Regions from separate parts of the Vibrio sp. 1402 genome, predicted to be linked through region 1. Evidence: predicted binding sites of a transcription regulator. Region 1 holds the regulator's gene; each other region holds the start of a gene.
The links. The regulator PurR, encoded in region 1, represses purine synthesis genes. The targets are predictions, from matches to a motif close to TNANGNAAACGTTTNCNTNA.

Region 1 (6,001 bases):
CTGTAGAAAATCTTCCCACACAATGATTTGGCGGATCTCCCCTTTATCGGAGCCGTAAATATTTTTTGCAAATTTGTGGGCGATATCGTCGAAATTGCGGTCTTCTGTCACTTCTGCTGAGTTATCATAACGGATTGTGCCGCTATTCTGGCACAAGGAAAGCAGGAATAAAGAGGGATACCCTCATTTTTATTATCAATTGATGTTTTTTCGGACTATTTATGTATGTTTGAGCTGAAAAAAGTAGTGTCAGCCATGCTTATGCCCCTTCCGGCATTGCTGCTGATAGGCTTGTTGGGTCTTGCTCTCATTAGTTTTACTACAAAACGTAAAACTGGCTGCTTCGTTGTTCTATTCTCTTTTGTTGGCATTTTTCTTGTTGCCTTCCAACCTGTTTCAACCAAGCTTCTTATGCCGTTAGAGCGAGAGCATAAAGCCTTTTTGCCAGTTTCTGGCACCATCGACTACGTGATGGTTTTAGGGAATGGTCATGTTATCGATGACGAAATTCCACCCACCTCGCAGTTAAGCCGTGCAGCATTAATGCGCTTAACTGAGGGCATTCGTATTTTAAGAATGTATCCAGGCGCGAAATTAATCTTATCCGGCTATGCTGGCGGATCTGAAATTAGCCACGCGCGAATGATGGCGAACGTTGCCCTTGCGTTGGGAGTCGCGAAATCCGATATCATTTTATTAGAAGATGCGAAAGATACGTGGGAAGAGGCGCGTCAAGCGGCTGCATTCGTTCAACAAAAGGAGATTGTGTTAGTCACTTCTGCGAGTCACATGAGCCGTGCATTGTATGAGTTCAACGCAGCAGGCATTAAACCAATCCCAGCCCCGACCAACTTCTTAGCTATTAGCGAAATCAGTCAACCTTGGGATAAATACTCACCTAAAGCGCGTTACTTAGAACAAACAGAGCTTTATTGGCATGAGTACTTGGGCAGTATTTGGCAAAGGTTGCGTGATACTGTCGGCCAAACACCAATGGTTGAAGCAAACTAGTATTATCTTGAAGCCACAAAAAAGGAGAGCCGAAGCTCTCCTTTTTCTTTTTACGATTGAGTTATGTTCCAACTAGTCACCAGCAAACATATAGCCTTCGCCGTGTACCGTTACAAAAATCTGTGGGTTCTTAGGATCGAACTCCATTTTTGCGCGCATACGTCGAATAAGAACATCAATGGTGCGGTCATTCGGCGCATCCACTCGATGGCTGATCATGTTCAAAATACGCTCACGACTTAACACCTGGTTAGGGTAAGACGATAATGCCACCAAAAGTTCATACTCTGCTTTAGTTAGTTTTACTGGCTCACCGTTGCGGCTAAGTGCGCGACGTTGAATGTCGAATGTCCACTCCCCAAAGCGCACAATGTGCTCTTCACTGGTTTCATTCGCTTTCGAGCTGCCACTGCGCGCTGCTGAAATACGCCACAGCAAGTTTTTAACGCGAACTAACAGCTCTCTCAGTTCAAAAGGTTTTGTCACATAATCGTCAGCACCCATTTCTAGGCCTACGATTTTATCAATGCTATCCGTGCGTCCTGTTACTAATATGATACCAATATCCGATTGGCTACGTAACTCACGAGTAAGCATCAGGCCGTCTTCACCAGGCAGGTTAATATCCAGCATGATCAGGTCTACATCGCCCGCTTGCAAAACTTCACGCATTTCTGCGCCACTCTCTGCTTCGCTGACTTGGTAGCCCTCATTTTGGAAATATCCCGCAAGCTTACTACGAGTTACAACATCATCTTCTACGACTAATACGTGATAGCTCATTTACACCACTTTTCTGTCTTCTTATTATCCAAGACGTATTCTATTCATAACTAGTAACATTTCTAGTCATAGATACATTAAAACGCAAGATTTAGCGTTTTTATTGATTCAAAACAAGCTTGCCCATTGCTATTAATAAACGGTCATTTTTGACCATAAAACATAACAATTATAGTTACTGCTATTCATTTTAATTGATTACACTTAGGGGATATCCCTAATTGACTTTGTGATGCATGACTTGAAGCATCATTCAGGAGCCCAAAATGCAAGAAGTGAAAGCTTTTAATGAAAAACGCGCTGAAATTTACTGGTGGTTTTCGAGCTTGTTCGCAAAAGAACTAACAGAGAAAGAATTGGAAGCCTATCACAGTGTTGAAATTCGCAGTTTTCTCGCAGGTTTAGGTGAAAATGAGTCGCTGAAACCAGCTGTTGATAGCCTAGTTGATGCATTGAATCGGTTACAAGATCGTGAAGATGCACAACTAGAGCTTGCAGCTGACTTTTGTGAACTGTTTTTGAAGACAGAAAAATACGGCGCTCTTCCTTACGCATCCATGTACATTGGTGAATCAGGTTTACTGAATGACAAGCCAGCTGAGGAAATGGAAAAGTTGATGGCTGAATTTGGCGTTCAAGTAGACGAAAACCTAAAGGAACCTGCGGATCACTTAGCCGTTGAGCTCGACTTTCTCGGGAACATGATTATCCGCTCAAACGAGCTTGAACAAGAAAAACACATGGAAGAAGCCTTCGTTAAACAAAACGACTTTATCCAGCAACAATTGATGTCTTGGTTACCTCAGTTTTCAGACAAATGTAAAAAATTCGACGAATTTGGATTTTACTCGAGTGTCGCGAAACTATTAGTTGCATTTTGTAAACTAGACAGCGCCTACCTTCTTGGGGAATAATTGCCGCCTATTTTTAGGGAGCCTGCCTATCGGGCTTCCTGTATGCCTGAAAGTGACCAATTGTAAGTAACTTGGGTATAATATTCGTTTGCCTTAACTTAGCGCAAAGACGCTTGGTTATTTAGCAGTCAAAATGTGACTTCAAATACACAAATCTCTTGCTGAAAACATTGCTAGTCAGTCCACATAGGGCTAAAATGTGAGCGCAAACGATTAAATATGATTTATATGTAAACCGCTGAAATATAGCGGTTTTTGTGTTTTCTTAACAGGTTGATGGCAATTTCTCATCAGATAGAAAAAAGATAAAATTCATCGACCGATGCTGCTACGCACCCTTTTGTCGCACTTGGATCAACCGCTGCCGAGACACTTAGCGCCAATTTTAGATTGCTAGGTGTGAAACCATTAGAGCATCAGGTACATCCAATACGACATATTTCAGTAGCTCGATACAGGACACCATTTATGGCCACGATAAAAGACGTTGCTCGCTTAGCCGGCGTTTCCACTACGACAGTTTCGCACGTTATCAATAAAACGCGTTTCGTTGCAGAAGCAACGCAAGAAAAAGTAATGAAAGCCGTTGACGAGCTGAATTACGCGCCAAGTGCCGTTGCACGCAGCCTAAAATGCAACTCAACTCGTACGATTGGCATGTTAGTAACTCAATCAACTAACCTATTTTTCTCAGAAGTGATTGATGGCGTTGAGAGCTACTGTTACCGCCAAGGCTATACTCTGATTTTATGTAACACAGGCGGGATTTACGAAAAACAACGCGATTACATTCGTATGCTGGCTGAAAAGCGCGTTGATGGCATCCTAGTGATGTGTTCTGACTTAACCGAAGAACTAAAAGAGATGCTTGACCGTCATGCGGACATTCCTAAAGTGGTCATGGATTGGGGCCCAGAGAGCTCACAAGCAGACAAGATCATGGATAACTCAGAAGAAGGTGGCTACATTGCAACCAAACATCTGATTGACAATGGTCATACGGATATCGCTTGTCTAAGCGGTCATTTTGAAAAGCTTGCTTGCCAAGAGCGCATTGCAGGTTTCCGTCGCGCAATGAGCGAAGCGAACCTAGCTGTAAATGAAGACTGGATCCTTGAAGGTAACTTTGAATGTGATACGGCCGTATTAGTTGCAGATAAAATTACCGCAATGGACAAGCGCCCGACGGCGGTATTCTGTTTTAACGACACAATGGCTCTAGGCCTAATGAGCCGCTTGCAACAAAACGGGATCAAAATTCCTGAAGATATTTCAGTGATCGGCTACGACAACATCGAGCTTGCGGAATACTTCTCTCCACCGCTAACGACTATCCACCAACCTAAACGTCGTGTTGGTAAAAATGCATTCGAAATTCTACTTGAGCGTATCAAAGATAAAGAACACGAAAAACGAATTTTCGAGATGCAACCTGAGCTTGTAATTCGAAATACTGTGAAGAAAATGAACTAAATTTCACTGTATTTAACCGTGTTAAATAAGCGCTCTACAGGGGCGCTTATTTTTTTGGAAAAATTAAGCATTCTCTAATACTTCACACCACTCTAATAACAATTGACTAACGTTAACTCCCTGTTTTATATAAATGTAATATATATTAAGAACTCCTTTTCAAAGGCCAATTTGCACCTTTCCATATGCAAAATAGAGCATTCAATCTATCATTTTTATTGAACCGAAATCACACTTTTAACGCTAAACCGTGATGTTAATTCAATATAAGAAGTATGCTCATTGTGTCACGCACAGGGCAAACCATTCGAAAGAGTGGGACGCAAAGCCTCCGGCCTGAACCATATTACGATATGGAAGGTAGCGGGGTTACCGATGGCAAGTGTGTAAGCAATGACTTTACTCTGTAATGACATTGTTTTTACGCATGTTTGCTACTCTCTCGGACCTGACTTTTGGTGGCGTAATATTAATTACACCGAGATAACAAAACATGGATAAACCGATACTCAAAGACTCTATGAAGCTATTTGAGGCACTTGGTAATATCAAGTCGCGCTCAATGTTTGGTGGCTTCGGACTATTCGCTGATGAAACAATGTTTGCACTAGTGGTAAACAATCAGCTTCATATCAGAGCAGACCAAAAAACTTCATCTGACTTCGAGAAACAAGGGCTAAAGCCTTACGTTTATAAAAAACGTGGCTTTCCAGTCGTTACAAAGTACTACGCTATTTCCAGCGATTTATGGGAATCAAGCGAACGCTTAATCGAAGTAGCGAATCAATCATTGAAAAAGGCAAAGCTTGAGAAAGAACAGCAAGCAAGTACAAAGCCTAACCGTTTGAAAGATTTGCCTAACTTACGACTGGCTACCGAGCGCATGCTAAAAAAAGCCGGCATCGAATCCGTAGAGAAGCTTGAAGAGGAAGGTGCGCTTAACGCCTATAAAGCGATAAGAGATACGCACTCTGCAACCGTCAACATTGAGTTGCTATGGGCACTAGAAGGTGCTATCAACGGCACTCATTGGAGTGTGGTACCTCAAGCTCGCCGAGATGAGTTGATGAACGGCCTCCAATAAAAGTCGGCCTAAAAACTATCTTGTAAAACCGCAGTCTAATCTGCGGTTTTTTTGTGAAATTTTTTCGGTTTTCCTACTGTCTTATTACATATATCCCAAATTGGAATCAAAATTATGAATAAGAAACTGATATTAGGTCTCATCCTACTAGCGGCTATCGTCTTTTTAGGTATTAACTTTGGCCAGTATTTAACCTTAGAGAATGCAAAAGCCCAACAAGAAGCACTAACTACATACATCGATCAGAATTTTGTATTCTCGGCTGCGATTTACTTTTTTACCTACATTGCAATTACCGCTTTTTCTATCCCAGGAGCGGCAGTAGTCACCTTACTTGGTGCAGCCTTATTTGGTTTTTGGACAAGCTTGCTACTGGTTTCTTTCGCTAGCACTATGGGGGCAACACTGGCCTTCTTGAGCAGCCGATACTTATTGCGTGACTGGGTACAAAACAAATTCGGAAATAAACTCAACGCAATTAATCAAGGTGTCGAAAAAGACGGAGCTTTTTATCTATTTTCCTTGCGTCTAATCCCTGTATTCCCTTTCTTTCTAATCAACTTACTGATGGGCTTAACACCGATGTCTGTAGGTCGATTTTATCTCACTAGCCAAATAGGTATGCTGCCAGGCACAGCCGTATATCTGAATGCAGGTACTCAATTAGCAACAATTGAAAGCCTATCGGGCATTGTTTCACCCGCAGTATTAGCGTCTTTTGCGCTATTGGGACTAT
Region 2 (6,001 bases), on a different contig from region 1:
TGACGGTGACTTAGACAACATCTAGATCAAAAGCTCTCGTCATTCTAGCGAGCTTAAGCGAGACTAAGAATCTGCTAACAGCAGACGCCTATTCTTTCCAACTCACCTTAACCACGGCACTATTGGGACGATAGATTCTGAATCACCTCGTTCCTCGTTGCTCAGAATGACGGTGACTTTGACAACATCTAAATCAAAAGACCTGGTCATTCTAGCGAGCTCAAGCGAGACTAAGAATCTGGTAACAACAGACGCCTATTTTTCCTCGCTCACCTTAATCACCGCACAATCGGATGATCGATTCTGAATCACCTCGTTCCTGGCTGTTCAGAATGACTTTGACAACACCTAAATCAAAAGATCTCGTCATTCTAGCGAGCTCAAGCGAGACTAAGAATCTGCTAACAGCAGACGCCTTTCTTTCCCACTCACCTTCACCACTGCACAACCGGATGATAGATTCTGAATCACCCTTTGACTTCTAGTTGAGTTGTTTTAGGTCAATAGCGTATCTGCCTCTTTGTGCTTATACTGGGCACATTGGTTACTAGCACGAAATTTCCATGAAACAATCTCTACAGATCTGGCTTGAAGCCGCTCGTCCAAAAACATTACCTCTGGCTTTGGTCTCTATCTTAACAGGTAGCGTGCTCGCCTACTCGGCGGGTCATTTCTCACTGACGATTGCCATCATGGCTTTCGTAACCGCGACATTGCTGCAAATTCTGTCCAACCTGGCAAACGACTATGGCGATGCCGTTCAAGGTACAGATAACGACAAACGCCTCGGCCCATTACGAGCGATGCAGTCAGGCGCGGTAAGTGCTAAACAGATGAAACAAGCGATTATCTTTAACATCGTTCTGACCGCTATTTCAGGCTTGGTGTTAGTTTTCTATTCACTAAGTTCACTGGAAAGCATTGTTACTTTTATCGGGCTGGGAATTTTGGCCATTCTCGCAGCCATTGCTTATACCATGGGTAGCAAACCATACGGTTACGTGGGGCTTGGCGATATATCAGTGTTCTTGTTTTTTGGTTTACTCGGCGTATCAGGTACCTACTTCTTGCATACCGGTCACGTAGACACCACGCTATTCTTACCTGCTTTAGGCTGCGGTTTACTCGCTGTTGCAGTACTCAACATCAACAATATGCGTGATATAGAGAACGACCGAGAGTGTGGTAAACGCACGGTGGCGGTACGCTTAGGTCAACGTAAAGCCAAGCAGTACCACTTTATCTTACTTGGCGGAGCTATCCTTGCCTTTGCGGCTTACTTGTTAATTCAAGACAAACCCGTTTGGATTAGCTTGCCATTTTTACTTAGTATTTATTTCGTGGCCGATCATGGTAAAGCAGTTTGGCATACACAAAAGCCCGCTCAGATAGCACCAATGATGCCAGTCATCGTGAAATGCTCTCTAGTCACCAACGTTTTGTTTGCAACAATTGTGGTAGCTCAAACTCTAGTAAGTTAAAAAAGGATTGTCATTGCATTGACTTAATGCCTAGATATACTCAAAGACAACCAATTTCTGTTTAGAAAGGTACGCTATGGAATACAATACCTCAGCACTCTGTGATATCTACCTCGATCAGGTAGATGTGGTTGAACCAATGTTCAGTAACTTTGGCGGTCGCGCTTCATTTGCCGGGCAAATCACCACCATCAAGTGTTTTGAAGATAATTCGTTGATCCGCGAGACATTAGAGCAAGATGGACTTGGTCGCGTTTTGTTAATTGACGGTGGCGGTTCCCTACGTAAAGCCCTTATCGATGCAGAAATCGCAACCATTGCGGAAGAAAACGAGTGGGAAGGCATTGTCGTTTACGGCTGTGTTCGTGAAGTAGATGAACTTGAAGATATGAACTTAGGCATTCAAGCCCTCGCCTCTATTCCTGTTGGAGCGACCAGCCAGGGTATTGGCGAATTGGATATACCAGTCAACTTTGGCGGCGTTAGCTTCCTTCCAGAAGATTACATTTACGCTGATAGCACCGGAATTATCCTGTCGCCAGAACCATTGAATATTGATTTAGAGTTGGATGAAGAAGCATAACGAGTCTTAGGCGCCTAAGTTATAGGGTCTTCTCTTGGCTCTTAGCTCTTAGCTCTTAGCTCTTAGCGCCTAGCCTTGTCTTAACATTTTCTACTTCCCTAAAACACAAACACCCGCTTAACGCGGGTGTTTTTAATTTGGAATGAAGAAGCCGAATTATTCCACTTCGTCCATTTTGCCAAGTAGTGCACGAATGCGCTCTTGCCATTGTGCGTGCTCTTGCTGTGCTTGTTGTGCTTTTTGCTCTAGCTCTTCACGTTGAGAGCGAAGCTCGTTCGCTTCTTCCGCAAGTTTAGCTTTATCTTCTTTCAGCTCTTCGACTTCCATCTGAAGAAGAGTGATTGTGTCAACTGCAGTTTGAATTTTAGATTCTAGTTGTTCTAGTACTTCAAAAGACATCTTGGCCTACCTATGTTATTCCGTTGGGACGATGTGCGAGATTGATGCACACCTAACCTATATAAGGTTCATTCTACTCAGCGTCGCGATGAGAAACACTCACTATATTCGATATTTTGCATCATTCGGTCAAAAAATCAGCGCAATCTCACTAAACGCTGACTTTTCTTGTCGCCGAAGCATTTTTGAGCAAGGATTTTGCGTCCCGCTACGCTGAAAATCGCCCTAAGTATTGATCAAATTCAAGTTAGATAAAGTAAAAGCCTCGCAAAAAGGCAAACGTTTACTCGACCTTGTGATAGAATCGCCGCGCAAATTCTTCTTCCCTCTTGCTTACTTGGAGACATCATGAAACGCGATTTAGCAATGGCATTTTCCCGTGTGACTGAAGGTGCAGCTCTGGCTGGTTACAAATGGCTTGGCCGTGGCGATAAAAACGCAGCCGATGGCGCAGCTGTTGAAGTTATGCGCACGCTACTGAACAAAACAGATATCAGTGGTGAAATTGTCATTGGTGAGGGTGAAATCGATGATGCGCCAATGCTGTACATTGGTGAGCAAGTGGGTATTGGTGGTGATGAAGTAGATATTGCAGTCGACCCGATTGAAGGAACGCGTATGACGGCAATGGGACAATCGAACGCACTAGCCGTACTTGCCGCAGGTGAGAAAGGCAGCTTTCTTAAAGCGCCAGATATGTACATGGAAAAACTGGTTGTTGGCCCTGGTGCAAAAGGCGTAATTGACTTAGAAAAGCCGTTAAAAGAAAACCTAGAGAACGTAGCAAAAGCCCTGAACAAGCCACTTGATACCCTAGTCGTTATTACCCTTGCGAAACCTCGCCACGATGACGTTATTGCAGAAATGCAAGCAATGGGCGTACGTGTTTTTGCGGTGCCTGATGGTGACGTCGCTGCCTCTATTCTAACTTGTATGCCAGACAGTGAAGTGGACATGATGTACTGTATTGGCGGTGCGCCAGAAGGGGTTGTATCAGCAGCGGTAATTCGAGCGCTAGACGGTGACATGCACGGTCGCTTACTTCCTCGTCACGAAGTAAAAGGCGATAGTGAAGAAAACCACATTTACGGCGCAGATGAACTAAAACGCTGCGATGAAATGGGCGTAAAAGCGAATGTTGTCCTTAAAATGGAAGACATGGCTCGTAGCGACAATGTGGTATTTTCAGCTACAGGCATCACTAAAGGTGACTTGCTGGAAGGTATCTCTCGTCAAGGCAATATAGCGACCACAGAAACGCTGCTCGTGCGCGGTCGATGCCGAACTATTCGCCGCATCAAATCGACTCATTACTTAGATCGTAAAGATCCAGAAGTACGCGATATTATTCTTTAAGCATTTCTCGAGGCTCTCGCTCAGTCTGAGTTTGAGCCTTTCTTTCCGCGTAATCGGACAATAGATTCTGAATCACCTCGTTTCTCACTGTTCAGAGTGTATATATTGGTTCGCATAAACATAGCACCTACAATCCACACTCAAATTAAGTCAACACTTTTCTTTACTAACCCTATCGAGCATAATATCTACTGACGTATAAATGGTGTGTATATGAAGACCGTAGATAGGATATTGCAAATCGTTAAGCGTGATGGTTCCGTCACTGCAAAACAACTCTCCTCTGAGCTAGGTATGACAACCATGGGGGCTCGTCAGCACCTGCAAAGTTTAGAAGATGATGGCATTCTTTCTATCCATGACGTAAAAGTAAAAGTTGGTCGCCCTGCTCGTCATTGGTCTCTCACTCAAAAAGGTCATGAGCAATTTGCTGACCGTCACGGAGAGTTGACCATTCAGTTTATAGAAGCTGTCGAACATATCTTTGGCAAAGATGGACTGGAAAAAGTCACATCAGAAAGGGAAAAACTCACGTTACAAAGTTATCGTCAGCATCTTGAGCAATGCGACTCTCTGCAAAGCAAACTAGAAACACTCGTCACGTTAAGAGAGCAAGAAGGCTATATGGCAGAGCTCGAGAAAGATGAGAACGGATTCATCTTGATCGAAAATCACTGTCCGATTTGTAAAGCCGCAACTCGCTGCCCAAGCTTGTGCCAGTCAGAATTAAGTGTCTTTCAGTCTTTACTTGGACGTGACACCAAAGTAGAGCGTACCGAACACATCATTAGCGGCCAAAGACGCTGCGTTTACCGCATCCAACAACTGCAGTAACCACCACAGCCAAACATCGACATGCCGCACTTATTCAATCTCAGGCTTGAAAGCTTCTCTTATAAGTGAGACGGCTGAAGAATTCATCCTCTCTCCTCTTTCTAGTGGTATAGGCTTTTAGTAACTAAAGGCAATTTCCATAAGGATTTGGAGAGCATCGATGTCTACTCTACGTCATACCTCATCCCAAACTCTTCCTCCATTCGATGAGATGGTTCGAATGGCAGAGCGAGATCCCGAAGCTTTTGAGCAATTTCGTCATGAGATGGCGAAAGAGATGATCGAGAACGCATCAGAAAATATGAAAGAAAGATTGTGGGCTCAACAAAGCCACATTGATAGAGTCATCAGCACGTGTAAAAACCCTCATCACACCAATGTGGTATTGATGAACGAGTTGCAAAAACAGGTCGTGAAGTTCAAAGCAGCACTAGAAGGGGAACCGGCACCGACTCAAAACGCGGATGTGATTAGCTTAAATACGTTTAAAGATAGGGATGATTTTTACTAAAAGGCAGGAATAAGACTCTAGAACCCTAGAGTCTTATTCCAAAACATAGAGCTATACTTATTCCGGCTCAGGGCCATATTGGTTTGGTCCTGATGTCCCCTTTAAGAAACCACATTCAATTAGAATCCATAAACCACAAATTAGAGAAATGGAAGCGACGAACATCTGTGGGGTCGACGGCTCTTGCGCGGCAGGGCTAGTCATTGGAGTGGCAATTCGTCCTATAATCAACGGAATATTCAGTGCTAGCCAATAGATCGATTTGTTGCGGTCATGCCAACGCTTGGTGGTGATCGCCAAATCAGGGATCAACAGGACCACCAAGAAAATAGGAAGAAGCACATAAGAGAGAGTAGGAAGCAGTTGGCTGATACCGGCACCAAAGCCTAGAATGGACACATAGTAAATTACGTTCCAAATCCAGTAGGTTTTACGGTCTATACGTCCTTGAAAAGAAAACAGTAACTCTTTAGTCGACATCAAATTTACCCCAAAGTAGAAAGGTTATAGATTAGCCGAGTCGATATAGTTTGGAAAGGACACCGATAACTTGGGTGCCCACAACGTCCTTATAACAAGCAGAGCCAGGCTGAGAATTCGTAACAATAACCCCTCGTTATTCTCGGGCAATTCAGCGCAACCTAGTTCACTACCTTTTGGAAGCTATCTATATCCATGTCTCGGATATTGACCGTTAAACTGTGTACGTGACTGGCTTGCTCTTGAAGTGTCGCCATCAAGGCTCGTGACAGTTCTCGCTTTTGTTCTTGGGAGCGGCCAGATAACAAATCAAAGTTGATATGGATAAAGTCGAGGCTATCTCCCTCCTCCCCTATT
Region 3 (6,001 bases), on a different contig from region 1:
GAAAGTGATTGCTTCTGGACATACTCGAGCAAACAACATTGGTGGCTTAGATGGCGTAATGCACCGTGTGTCGTTCTCTCTACCAGCATGGAAAGACTTGCCAGCGGGCGGCACTTACGAGCTTGATATGGTTTACTATCTACCAATCTCTGGTCCTGCTAACTACTCAGTGATTTCTGGTGGTAAAGAGTTTGCGTTTAAGTTTGAACAGCCAGATCTACCAATTGGTGATCTCAATGCGGGCACGGGTGGTGGTACCACTGAACCAGGTACGTGTGATACGACAGGTTTAGTGACATACCCAGCTCTGCCACAAACGGATTGGGCAGGTAATCCAAGCCACGCTAACCAAGGTGATAAGATCATCCACAACGGTGTGGTTTACCAAGCGAACTGGTGGACAGCGGCTGAACCGGGTACAGATGGTAGCTGGTCAACGGTATGTAACATCTAATTATTATGGATTACTTGTTATAGCCTAATGTTTACAGGCACTTAAACAAAAGCGCACGATGATTATCGTGCGCTTTTTTGTTGTGATAGTTTGTCGTTTAATCGAATTGGTAACTTTCAGGTATGACGACAATACCTTTGTCTGAGATTTTAAATCGCTTCGCATCTTCAAGTTTGTTGATGCCAATTTGAGTATGTGGCGGAATACGAACATGTTTATCAACTATGCAGTTGACCAACTGACTTCCTTCACCGACTTCTACGTCATCAAAAATGATGGAATCGACTACCGTTGCACTATCTTGAATGCGTACATTAGAGGAAATAATGGAGTGCTGTACTGAGCCTCCGGAATTGATGACACCGGTAGCAATGATGGAGTTAATAAAAATGCCTTCATTACCCGTAGCCGACGATACAGTACGAGCTGGTGGAAACTGCGGCTCGTAAGTACGAATCGCCCAATTAGACTGATAAAGGTTCATTGGCGGCACAGGTTCTAGTAGATCCATATTCGCTTCATAGAAGGAATCAATGGTACCCACGTCGCGCCAATAGCAATCTTTATCGACGCGCCCTTTACTGCCACAGAATTGATAAGCGTAAACGGATTCGGTATCAATCAGCTTAGGTATGATGTCTTTTCCGAAGTCATGGCTTGATGAATCGAGTTTTGAGTCTTCTTCAAGCGCTTCTTTCAAAACATCCATATCAAAGATATATATTCCCATAGAAACAAGGCTTCTGGTCGCGCTTCCAGGAAGAGTAGGTGGGGTTTCAGGTTTCTCTATAAACGAAGTAACGAGCCCGTTTTCTGCGGTGCCCATTACACCGAATGCTGAAGCATCCTCTACGGGAACATCCATACAGGCAACGGTGAGCTTAGCACCTTTCTCTTTATGCTCTTCAAGCATTGCGGCGTAGTCCATTCGATAGATATGATCGCCAGATAACACAACCACATACTTTGCATCATTTCGCGATAGCAACCACATGTTGTGATAAATCGCATCGGCGGTTCCTTCATACCATGCACCACCTTTGCGCATTTGTGGTGGAACAGCAGTGATGTACTCGCCTAGCTCTGGATTGAATATCGACCAGCCGTCTCGTAAGTGTTTTTGAAGTGAATGAGATTTATATTGGGTTAAAACAAGGATCTTGCGTAAACCCGAATGTAAACAATTGGTTAGTGTGAAATCTATAATTCTATATTTTCCGCCAAAAGGTACGGCTGGCTTGGTTCTGTCATCGGTGAGTGGGCTGAGTCTAGACCCCATCCCTCCTGCTAAAATTACGGCGAGTGCGTCTTCCATAGTATTCCCTTTCCCTTTTCTGACATGCATCAAAACGGTGCTAACCTGAAGGAGGTGGTATGCAACGCAGAGGTTTTGAAAAGCATGTGCTAATGTGCTTATTAGTGAAAAGTCTACTACAAGAATCGAGCCATAGAATATCTCCTTAAAAATCAAGGAGGTTAAAATTTCACTGTAAGACAACTGCACCATATTAGTGAAGTGCTAAATAACCCGTGCATCAAATTGGCGCAAAATTGTAGAAAGGAGAAGTCAACAAGTATGGATTTACAATGTAAAGTGGCGACAAAACAAGAAGATAAATAGGGTTTTCTAGCTTAATAACTATGGCTAAACAAGGCTTAGGGTTAGCGTCTTAACTCTAAAGGTGTAAAACAGGCGCGTTGATGTAAGGCAGGAGAGCTTTGTATCAACGATTCAAGAGTAGAAGGCCTGAGATAACTCTTTTCACAGTTGTTGAGAGTGAGTGGATAGGTAAGTAGACCACTCACTCAATGAATATGCTCACTTCACTGATAGCGATACGTTATCACTGCACTAAGAGAGACCGACGATATTTCCTTCATCATCAAGATCTAAATTCATAAATGCGGGTTTATCAGGTAAGCCTGGCATCGTCATCACGGTACCAGATAATGCATAAACGAATCCTGCGCCCGCACACAAGCGCAGCTCGCGGATTGGGACGGTAAAACCAGTTGGTGCGCCTTTGACTGCGGAGTCTGTGGTTATCGATAGTGGTGTCTTCGCGATGCAAACCGCTAAGTTGTTAAAGCCTAATTGCTCAAAATGTTTGAGCTGTTCAGTCGCGATAGGAGTCATTTCTATATTGGTTGCTCCATAGCCCGCTTCACATACTGCCATGAGCTTTTCGAGTAATGATTGCTCTTTGTTGTATAACGGACAAAACTCTACAGGCGTGTTACACGCATCAATAACATGTTGAGCTAGTTCCGTTGCGCCTTGTCCGCCTTGCGAAAAAGCGGTGCTGATGGCTACTTTAACTTCGGGATTAAATTGGTGAATTAGATCTTCAAGAGCTTTAAGCTCTTTCACACAATCTTGTGGAAACTGGTTAATGGCAACGACAGCAGGTAAACCGTATTTATGAACGTTATTTATGTGCCATTTTAAATTTTCAAACCCAGCCTCCAATGCTGCTTGGTCCGGATTAAAAATGGAATCTGGAATAGCCATACCTGGCCGTAAATCGTAGTGTCCAGAATTCGCTTTGAGGCCGCGTAATGTTGCTACGATCACTACACAGTCTGGAGCTTTGTTGGCGGCAGCAGCTTTAATGTTACACGCTTTCTCAAATCCCATATCCGAACCAAAACCGGCTTCAGTTACCGTGTAACCTGATAGTTTTAGCGCAATATCGTCCGCGATAATGGATGAATTTCCATGGGCGATGTTTGCAAATGGACCTGCATGGATCAACGTAGGAACACCTTCTAGAGTTTGCATCAGTGTTGGTGCAATCGCCTCTTTTAGTGTTACTGCCATTGCTCCTGCAACTTGTAGATCTTCCGTAGTGACGGGATTTCCGTTCAAATCGTACGCTACGACAATTTTCCCGATACGTTGGCGTAAATCTTTTAAATCTTTGGCTAGTGCAATGATAGCCATTAACTCGGAAGCGGCTGAAATATCGAACCCTTCATCACGCTCGAAACCATTGATGGTTTTTCCCGCATCATTGAGGCCAATTTTGACTTTACGTAGTGTACGATCATTATGGTCCATCACTCGTTTCCAAGTAATATTGGCCGTGTCGATTTTAAGTGCTCTTAACCCGGTGCGTGATTCAAAGGCATCATAACCCTCGCGTTGTTCATGGAACAAGCGAGCGTCAAGAGCGGCTGAAGCAAGGTTGTGCGCCGCTGTCACTGCGTGAATGTCACCAGTAAGGTGTAAGTTTAACTCTTCCATTGGAGCTACTTGAGAGTAACCGCCGCCCGCAGCGCCACCTTTAATACCGAAGACAGGTCCCATCGAAGGCTGCCTTATACATGCAATAACAGATTGATTAAGCTTTGCTAAACCTTGCGCCAGGCCTATCGTCGTAACGGTTTTTCCTTCGCCAAGAGGAGTCGGCGTGATCGCAGTGACGAGTACAAGTTTACCGTCATCATTTGCTTTGAGTCGTTCCAAACATTTTGGGTGGACTTTGGCTTTGTGCTTCCCGTGAGTGTCATACTCTTCGGGTGATAGTCCTACTTTTTCCGCGATAACATCAATAGAAGAAAGTGGTGTGTTTCGGCAAATTTCGATATCTGACTGCATGGAGAATCCCCAAAGTGGCACACAGGTAGCGTTGAAAAACTACCTGAGTTATAACGAGTATTATTGTGAGGCAAAGGTCTGCTTGGTGATGGTACTGTTTCGGTTAGGCTTGTAAAGAGTTTACTGCTTCGTATTGTGCGACATACTAACAAAATCTACTCGTTACAGTGCTAGATAAAAACAAAAAGGCCACCAAATGGTGACCTTGATATATTTTCAGCTTTAAAGCTGTCGTTTTAACGATCCCAATAAGTCTCTTCTAAGCTATCTTCTCGTTCAGGAAGCGCTCGCGATAGGCGAGGAGAGTGCTGCGTCAACACTTCATAGCTTACTCGGTTTGCGTATTTACAGATCTGAGAAAGCGAGGAGTAGGTTAAGCATCGTACTTCGTGCTTTTCTGAGTTAGGCACTTCTTTTTGGTGGAAAGAGTTTGCTGCCATGTCATGCAGTAAGGCTGAAAGGGCTGCATCACCCGCACCGTTAGTGTTCTTAATCTCTAATGGTCCACCAAGGTAAGGGCCGATGTGAGAGTAGACCTTCATTGGGTTTTGACAGTCTTCTTTACGCATCGCACGACTAAACTCGTACTGGTTAAAGGCTTCGAGGGAGCTTTCAAGGATGTCGTGTGTGGTTTCTCGTTTTACTTTCTCGTCGGTGTAACCAGCCATGTACAGACCATTTGGTCCTGCCGTACACAGTACGAGATCAACCCATTCAAGTGCTTTATCAGCAGCAGCTAGCGGCTCTGTTTCACCTGTTAGCGCCGCACCTTCTTCTTCATTCATAGCGACAACAGAAATGTTTTCGCGAATGTATTCTTGCCACCACTGTGCGTTACCTTCGATAACGTACTTTGTCCCTAACGTAAGTACAACAGGGACATCGTGCTTCTTAGCAAAGTCGATCGCTCTTTGTACCGCTTTAGGCATTGGATCTTCTTCTTTACCACGCATTAGGTAAGAAGAAACAACCAGGGCTGATGCTTTCTCAAAGATCTCTTCAGGAATGCTTTCCGGAAGTAGTTGATTCATATGACCTTCGTTGATAGCAAATGTACGCTCACCGTCTTGAGAAATTAGGGTGTAGCAGCGACCAATAGGGCCATCTACCGTTTGTAAATGGTTAAGGTTCATGCGTGAAGACGTACGGCAAAGGTAGCGATAAGCAAAAGAACCGACTTGAATGTTCTTAGACATCACACCGAGCAAAACGGATTTGCTATCGGCTAAAACTGAGTAGTTGTGAAGAGTATTGCCAATCGTGTCACCTGGGTATTGGTGTGTGATCAGGCCTTGCTCAACCAGTTCTTCGTAAAGTGCATCTGCTTTGCTTTCTTCAAGAACGAGCGAATGTCCTTTACTCAGGTTGTATTTCTCTAAAAACGCGTCATCTACACGTGCTTCGATATCTACAATGGTTTGACCGACACCAACAATAGTTGGGCGATATAGCTTAGGTGCCTGTCGGATTTGGTTTACTAATGGATCTCGAGCGTGAGTTGGGAAGTAGTGTTTAGATTTACGCTGACCAGGAAACTTCATGCTTGTTCTTGAGTGAGAAAAAAAAGAGGCGGGATTGTATCACAAAAAAATGAAAATCGTGGCGATTTATTACAAAGAAGTCAGCTCGCTGAAAAAATCAGCGAGCTGAGTAAATAGCAACCAAAGCAGCTGCAATTTATGAGGCTTGTCGTATTGCAATGGGTTGTTTTTTAAACTTGTTGCTCAGCAGCGCCCGGAAAGAGCCTGCTCCGCGCTAACTAAATTTACCCGCGTTACTTTTTCACTTCAGTTGGCTCAACGTAAGCCTTGGTACCCCAAAGTGGGACTGTCGAAAGGCTATGCTTAAAACTACCATCGGTCTCTTTTGTTGTATAAGACAAGTAGAGTAAGGTTTGGTTATCGGCATCATAAATACGGCGAACCTTCATTGTTTTGAAGAAAATG
Region 4 (6,001 bases), 220 kb from region 1:
GCATAGAATGGATCAACAAGGAAAGACGTGCATTGAATTCGACTACACTAGCTTTTTAGGAGCGACAGGTAGTAAAAAATGGACCTTTTTAGAGGCATTTGCCACCATCGCGCCTATTTTCGGTTTGATGTGGAAACAGAACATTGCGGAATTGCGCAAGCCTGAAGATCGGTTGTGGGATGCCGCATTAAAATCGATGTCTTCTCGTAAAAGTGATGAATCCAATTTGGTCCGCTTAACCCAGCTAGCTAAACATGAAGGGATCAATGAATTGCGAGTCGTTATGCCATATTCGCTCGATGTTCAGCAAATCGAGTACATAGAATCTCGCAGTCAGTTGAAGGTGGATACGTCAGAACAAGATGTCCTTAACATCAAGTTTTAGGCTGAGCATTTCCACTTCATCGATGTACCACTTAACAATAGTGCAATGAAAAGCGACCTCAAAGTAGGTCGCTTTTTTATTTTGAGGTTTTTGTCACAGGTCTTGGAAGTGTGATGAATATAGAGTATTTGCACTTAAATTAACAAAAATGTAACGTTTGGAAATGCAATTGTCATAACTAGCTTCTAACTTTGTGTTTTTAGGACAAATTACCGACTAAGTGGTTGGTACTGTAAGTTCGAATTAACGTCCCTTATTGGCACACAAGGATGATTGAGTCACCACGTCATTTGGGCATAAAAACAAACACAATAAGAAAGGAAGTCAATATGTCTTTGTCTCGTCGAGACTTTATGAAAGCTGCCTCTTCAACGGCGATTGTTACCGGGCTGGTGGGCTGTGGTAGCGATGCTAGTGAATCTGTTGCGGTTACCTTTGAGCACGGAGTGGCGAGTGGAGATCCTACTCAAACACAAGTAATCATTTGGACTCGTGTTACAACCTCAGCGAGCTACGCAGATGTAAGCTGGCAAGTTTCATCTAACGAAAATTTTACTGATATCGTGCAAAGTGGCACTTTTGCCACAGACACGAGCCGAGATTTCACGGTAAAAGTTGATGTTCAAAACCTCAACGCAAATTCTCGCTACTACTATCGATTCATGGTTGGAGATGTCACTAGCGAAGTCGGGCAAACTCAAACATTACCAGAGGGTGGTGTAGAAAAGGCATCCATGGCCGTTGTTTCTTGCGCAAACTATCCTGCTGGTTATTTCCATGTGTATCGAGAGATCTTAAATCAACATGAGCAAGACCCGTTTGATGTGGTACTTCATCTCGGTGATTACATTTATGAGTATGGGGCTGGTGGCTACGCTAGTGAAGATGCTGAGGCACTAGGGCGAGAACCAAGCAAAGGCACTGAATGCATTACCTTAGATGATTACCGAAAACGGTATGCGCAATATCGCCAAGATGCTGATCTGCAAGCGTTACATGCGAGCCTACCAATGATTGCAGTCTGGGATGACCATGAGCTTGCAAATGATAGTTGGAAAAATGGTGCGGAAAACCATCAAGAAGAGGAAGGCAGTTTTAATGATCGTCGTGCAGCTGCGGCTGCCGCGTGGACAGAATGGTTGCCCGTTCGTGAAAACACTTTCTCAAACATGCTGATTTACCGTCAGTTTTCGTTTGGAAGTTTAGTCAATTTGATGATGCTCGACACGCGACTTGTGGGGCGTGATAAACCGTTGGATTATTTCTCGCTCAGCTCACCAACGATGGAAGCGATTGGCGGTTTAGTTGCTCAGTCGCGCAGTCAAGACCGAGAGCTGTTAGGCGGTGACCAACTCGCTTGGCTGATGGATGCGTTCAGTACGCACGACGCAACTTGGAATGTGCTAGGGCAACAAGTGTTAATGTCTCGTATGGAGTTGCCAAGTTCGGTTATGACCGCGATGTTTCAATTGTTTACTGCCACTGAAGAACAAAAAACAGAGGCGTTATTAGCGGTAAACTCTGCGATTACGGGTTATCTCTCTGACCCAAGTTTAGATACCATTGCTTTGCCATATAACCTAGATGCATGGGATGGTTACTACGTTGAGCGAGAGAAAGTTTATCAACTGGCCAAAGCCAGCAGTGGTAACTTTGTCTGCTTGGCAGGAGATACGCACAACGCATGGGCAAGTGAGCTTAAAGACATATCTAAGCATCCTATCGGGGTAGAGTTTGCGACTAGCTCTGTGAGTTCCCCTGGGTTAGAGGCCTACCTCGCGTTAGACCCTGTTGCGATCGCTCAAATGGAATACACGCTGCCGCACTTAGTGTCAGAATTACAGTGGGCAGACATCAAACAGCGTGGCTTTATGCGCGTTACTTTTACGCCCGACAAGGCAGAGTCGACCTGGTATTTCGTATCAACGATTAAAGACAAAACATATCAGGTGACGACTAAGTCAGCCTTTACAACAGATGGCACTACGTTAAACATCAGCTAAACTGAACCTAATATGAAAAAAGTCCGCAAGCTAGTGCGGACTTTTTATTGGAAAGCGTTTAGCAATCTAGCGACAGTGCTAGTCAATCAATCCGTATTCTTTGCTCAGAACTTCGATGATTTCCGCTTTCGGATTCTCACTCAAATGAATCGGCTTGCCTGTAATCTTCTCGGCAATACCAATGTAGGTGCTCGAAATCGCCATCAAAGATTCGACGGGTAAAGCATTATCACGAGCGAGTGCTTCACGCTCTGGCATACGTTCTTTGTTTAGCAAGATATCTGGGTCAGGGAAGTGGTTAAGTAGGAACTGGCGGAAACCTTCTTTTGAGTTCTCTACGATGTGACCTGCTTGGTACTCTTTAGCATCCCATATACGAGACGAGTCTGGTGTACCCACTTCATCCATGTAAATCAGCTTTTCATTGCCAGCAGCATCATGAACATAACCAAATTCGAATTTGGTATCGACAAAGATTTGGTCGATTTCTTCTAACGCTTGGCTGATAACGTTAAAGCCTTCTTTCAGCAATTTTTCGTAGAGTGCGATATCGTCAGCGCTTGAGAAGTTAAATGCTTCGTAGTTGTCTACGATGTTTTGACGAGTAATATTTACGTCATCCGCTTCTGGCACACCGGGAATGCCTTTTAGAATGCCTTTTGTGGATGGGGTCATTAGCAACTCTGGCAGTGCTTTGTCTTTTCCTAACCCTTCAGGAAGTTGGATTCCACAAAACTCGCGCTCGCCATTTGCGTAAGCGCGCCACATCGAACCCGTGATGTATTTGCGGCAGATGGCTTCGATTTTTACCGGTTTGGCTTTTTGTACAATCCAAACAAAAGGGTGAGGAATGTCTAGAATATGGCTATCTGCTAAGCCATTTTCTTTGAACAGTTTGAACCAGTGATTAGAAATCGCATTAAGCGCAGCCCCTTTACCCGGGACACCATTAAGACCACCTTCAGCATGCCAAATACAATCGAATGCAGAGATTCGGTCGCTAATCACCATGATAGCCAAAGGCGCATCTGGAGCGACATCGTATCCTTTTTCTTTGATCAGTCGGGCGCTGTCTTCTTCAGTTAACCAGTAAACTGAACGAACTTTTCCACTATGAACGGGTTTATGGGTGCGAATTGGCAGGTCGTCATTGACGGCAAGTACTTGATTAGCAAGGCTCATTGCGACATTCCTATCATCTTAATCAAACGTCAGAAAGAGAAGATATTCAGCAAAATGTGGGCGCTGAATAAATCGAATGTGGGCATCATACCAGAACTATTTTAACTCGCCAGAGAAAAAGCAAACGTTTGCTTGTTTTCTTTAATACAAAAAAATGCCCCCTTAAAAAGGAGGCGAGATGCAGGATGGATAACGTCGAACTTATTAGTGGTACTTATTAACTCTGCCTTCGACGAAAAAGACTTCACACTGATAGCGCTGCGCCATGTCGCGCAACATAGATTGATTCATAAGTGCAATTTTATTTGATGCAACAACAGCACTGGCATTGCCTGATCGGATGGCTTTGATCACGATCTCGACTTCTGAAAGCTGTTGAGAGGGCTTCATTTGAATAACGTTTTTACAGCAAATATTAGAAGCAGTGAGTTGTTCAAAGTCTGGACGAGGGCAGTCTGCTGTAAACAAAATCCATTGTTTCTGCTGCGATAAAACAGCCAGCTTAGATAGAAGCTGATCCGAAACGGCCATGGGCTTAGTTGCTTGTGCCAATACGTTGTAACGAGAGTATGTATGAGATTGACTTTGTAACTGCATCTTACTGTTCCTTTATACATGCTGTATGTGTATACAGTAGTTTGTTTTGGTGACCTGATCAACCAGTTTCTCAAAAGTTATTTGCGGTTTTTTGAGAAGGAAATAAAAGGATTTGATTCTAAGTAATTGAATTTATGTGGTTGTTTTTCATTTTTGATATGTCTAACATCAATTTAAAAATGTGAGGTGAGTAGAAAACTGGACGAGAGACATACAGGGGTTTACTACTGTATATACAGGTGTTTTTCACGGACAATGGTTTGTATACAGTGGGAGAGGGCTGATAACCGATGCGACGTGCTATGTAAGATAGGAGGGAATACGAGATAGAGATTGGAAATAGGGCTTGGCCGATCAAAAAAGCGCCTTAAAAGGCGCCTTTGAAAATCAGTTCCGTTGATTCCGTCTTGCTTAGCTCGCTCGTTGCAAGCGTTCGCGCATTTGTAATTCGCCTTGGTTAAATAGGCGCACGTCGATTTTCGCCATATCGTAGCAAGCTTTACATGAGTAGTGGTGCTTGCCATCTAAATAATCGTGACGAGTTACAAGGCTAGGTTTTTTACACCAATCACAGGTGCCTTCTTCAGTGAACATTGATTTTCTCCCCACCTAGATTAATTTGAGTCGTTAGGTGTTATTTTGCGCCGGGCATTATGGCATAAAAGCGCGACTTAAGTTAAATGTCTGTTAATTTGTTTGAGAGGGAGATCGATTGCGGCGCTTGATTATATAGGTCTAAAAGCATGCTAGCCAAAGTATTCTGACCTATTTTTACTGTTTTGTAACATTTTGTGAGACGAGCTTAAAGGCATGATTGAGTCGCTTCATTTCTTCTTCACTGCCTCTTGTGTCAGGATGATAAAGCTTTGATAGCTGTCTATAGCGTAGCTTGATTGCTTGTAAATCAGGGATGTGTTGTGGTGTGTAGCCAAACATAGCACACGCGACGCTTAGCTTATGGTTCTCTGCCTGGGTTTTGGATTTCTTAAATTCTTTGAATACTTTCTCTAGCTGGCGTTTCAGTTGCTTGTTCGTAAACTCTAGCTCTTTTATTTTTTTCGCCATTCGTTGATTTTGGCTTTCCTCTTTGGCTTCAAGCGCTTTTCTATTCTGCTTAAGTTTCTTGATTACGAGAAAACTTAAGCCGCTGATGATGAGTATCGCCGCTAGCCAGATCAGCCATAAAAACTGCGAGTGTTCTACTTTGGGGTTTGCAACTGTGCTTTTCTCTTCCTGTGCTTGCTCAGCCTTTTTATCGAGCGACTTTATTTGCGAGACTTGTTTAGCTCGCAGTTGGTTGAAGCGCTGCTCTAACAGTTGATTATAAGCTTGTTCTGCTGCTGGATTATGCTGAGAAGCCATTTGATACAAGGCTTCAGTCAATTGAGAAGTTGTGACCTTATCTGGATTGCGCTGAATAAAATCGGCGAGAAGAAAGCCACGATCGGTTGGGTCATTGAGTGCGATAGAGGTTAGCCAATATAACGCTTGTGTTTCATTTTTTTCGCCATTTATCCCTTTAGCAAAGTCGTTCGCGAGCTGTTTTTGTGCAGGGAGGTAACCTTGGTTGGCGGATTGCTCTAGCCAGTAGCGCGTTTCTGGTGAGGCTTCAGCTTCGTTTGATGCCAATAATTGTTGTGCGTACTCGTATTGTTCGATGGGGTCATTTGGAGCTTGAGAGGCAAGTGAGTAGCCAGAAAAGCTGAGGCTAAATAAGCAGAGTAGGGCAGACGTTTTGACAGACATTAATATGTCAGGCCTAACGATAATGGTTAGGCCTGCTCCGGTAATTTTTTATTATTACCGTTATGGTGCAACCAAATTACTTCAGTGG

Region 2: glpX (class II fructose-bisphosphatase) is a predicted target of PurR. The motif match lies at 2,735-2,754, and genes of this name have one in related genera.
Region 3: R7044_RS00270 (formate--tetrahydrofolate ligase) is a predicted target of PurR. The motif match lies at 4,122-4,141, and genes of this name have one in related genera.
Region 4: R7044_RS04875 (phosphoribosylaminoimidazolesuccinocarboxamide synthase) is a predicted target of PurR. The motif match lies at 3,687-3,706, and genes of this name have one in related genera.

Annotation. Positions count from the first base shown of each region.
Region 1 is NZ_JAWOWE010000002.1:94,279-100,279, reverse strand. It holds gene cmoM (tRNA uridine 5-oxyacetic acid(34) methyltransferase CmoM) at 1-111, opposite strand, end outside; gene elyC (envelope biogenesis factor ElyC) at 226-1,011, shown strand; gene torR (two-component system response regulator TorR) at 1,084-1,794, opposite strand; gene torD (molecular chaperone TorD) at 2,061-2,708, shown strand; gene purR (HTH-type transcriptional repressor PurR) at 3,177-4,181, shown strand; cyclic di-GMP riboswitch class I at 4,469-4,558, shown strand; gene R7044_RS03885 (TfoX/Sxy family DNA transformation protein) at 4,675-5,265, shown strand; gene R7044_RS03880 (TVP38/TMEM64 family protein) at 5,380-6,001, shown strand, end outside.
Region 2 is NZ_JAWOWE010000003.1:210,463-216,463, reverse strand. It holds gene R7044_RS07345 (1,4-dihydroxy-2-naphthoate polyprenyltransferase) at 564-1,481, shown strand; gene rraA (ribonuclease E activity regulator RraA) at 1,558-2,064, shown strand; gene zapB (cell division protein ZapB) at 2,221-2,463, opposite strand; gene glpX (class II fructose-bisphosphatase) at 2,812-3,819, shown strand; gene R7044_RS07325 (helix-turn-helix transcriptional regulator) at 4,033-4,653, shown strand; gene R7044_RS07320 (DUF3135 domain-containing protein) at 4,814-5,164, shown strand; gene R7044_RS07315 (DUF805 domain-containing protein) at 5,222-5,644, opposite strand; gene R7044_RS07310 (5-carboxymethyl-2-hydroxymuconate Delta-isomerase) at 5,806-6,001, opposite strand, start outside.
Region 3 is NZ_JAWOWE010000001.1:57,793-63,793, reverse strand. It holds gene R7044_RS00280 (chitinase C-terminal domain-containing protein) at 1-454, shown strand, start outside; gene glgC (glucose-1-phosphate adenylyltransferase) at 552-1,769, opposite strand; gene R7044_RS00270 (formate--tetrahydrofolate ligase) at 2,307-4,055, opposite strand; gene R7044_RS00265 (inosine/guanosine kinase) at 4,292-5,596, opposite strand; gene R7044_RS00260 (CreA family protein) at 5,830-6,001, opposite strand, start outside.
Region 4 is NZ_JAWOWE010000002.1:316,566-322,566, forward strand. It holds gene R7044_RS04865 (hypothetical protein) at 8-385, shown strand; gene R7044_RS04870 (alkaline phosphatase D family protein) at 715-2,388, shown strand; gene R7044_RS04875 (phosphoribosylaminoimidazolesuccinocarboxamide synthase) at 2,467-3,570, opposite strand; gene R7044_RS04880 (SulA-like leucine-rich domain-containing protein) at 3,775-4,167, opposite strand; gene R7044_RS04885 (hypothetical protein) at 4,579-4,761, opposite strand; gene R7044_RS04890 (molecular chaperone DnaJ) at 4,939-5,913, opposite strand; gene R7044_RS04895 (OmpA family protein) at 5,990-6,001, opposite strand, start outside.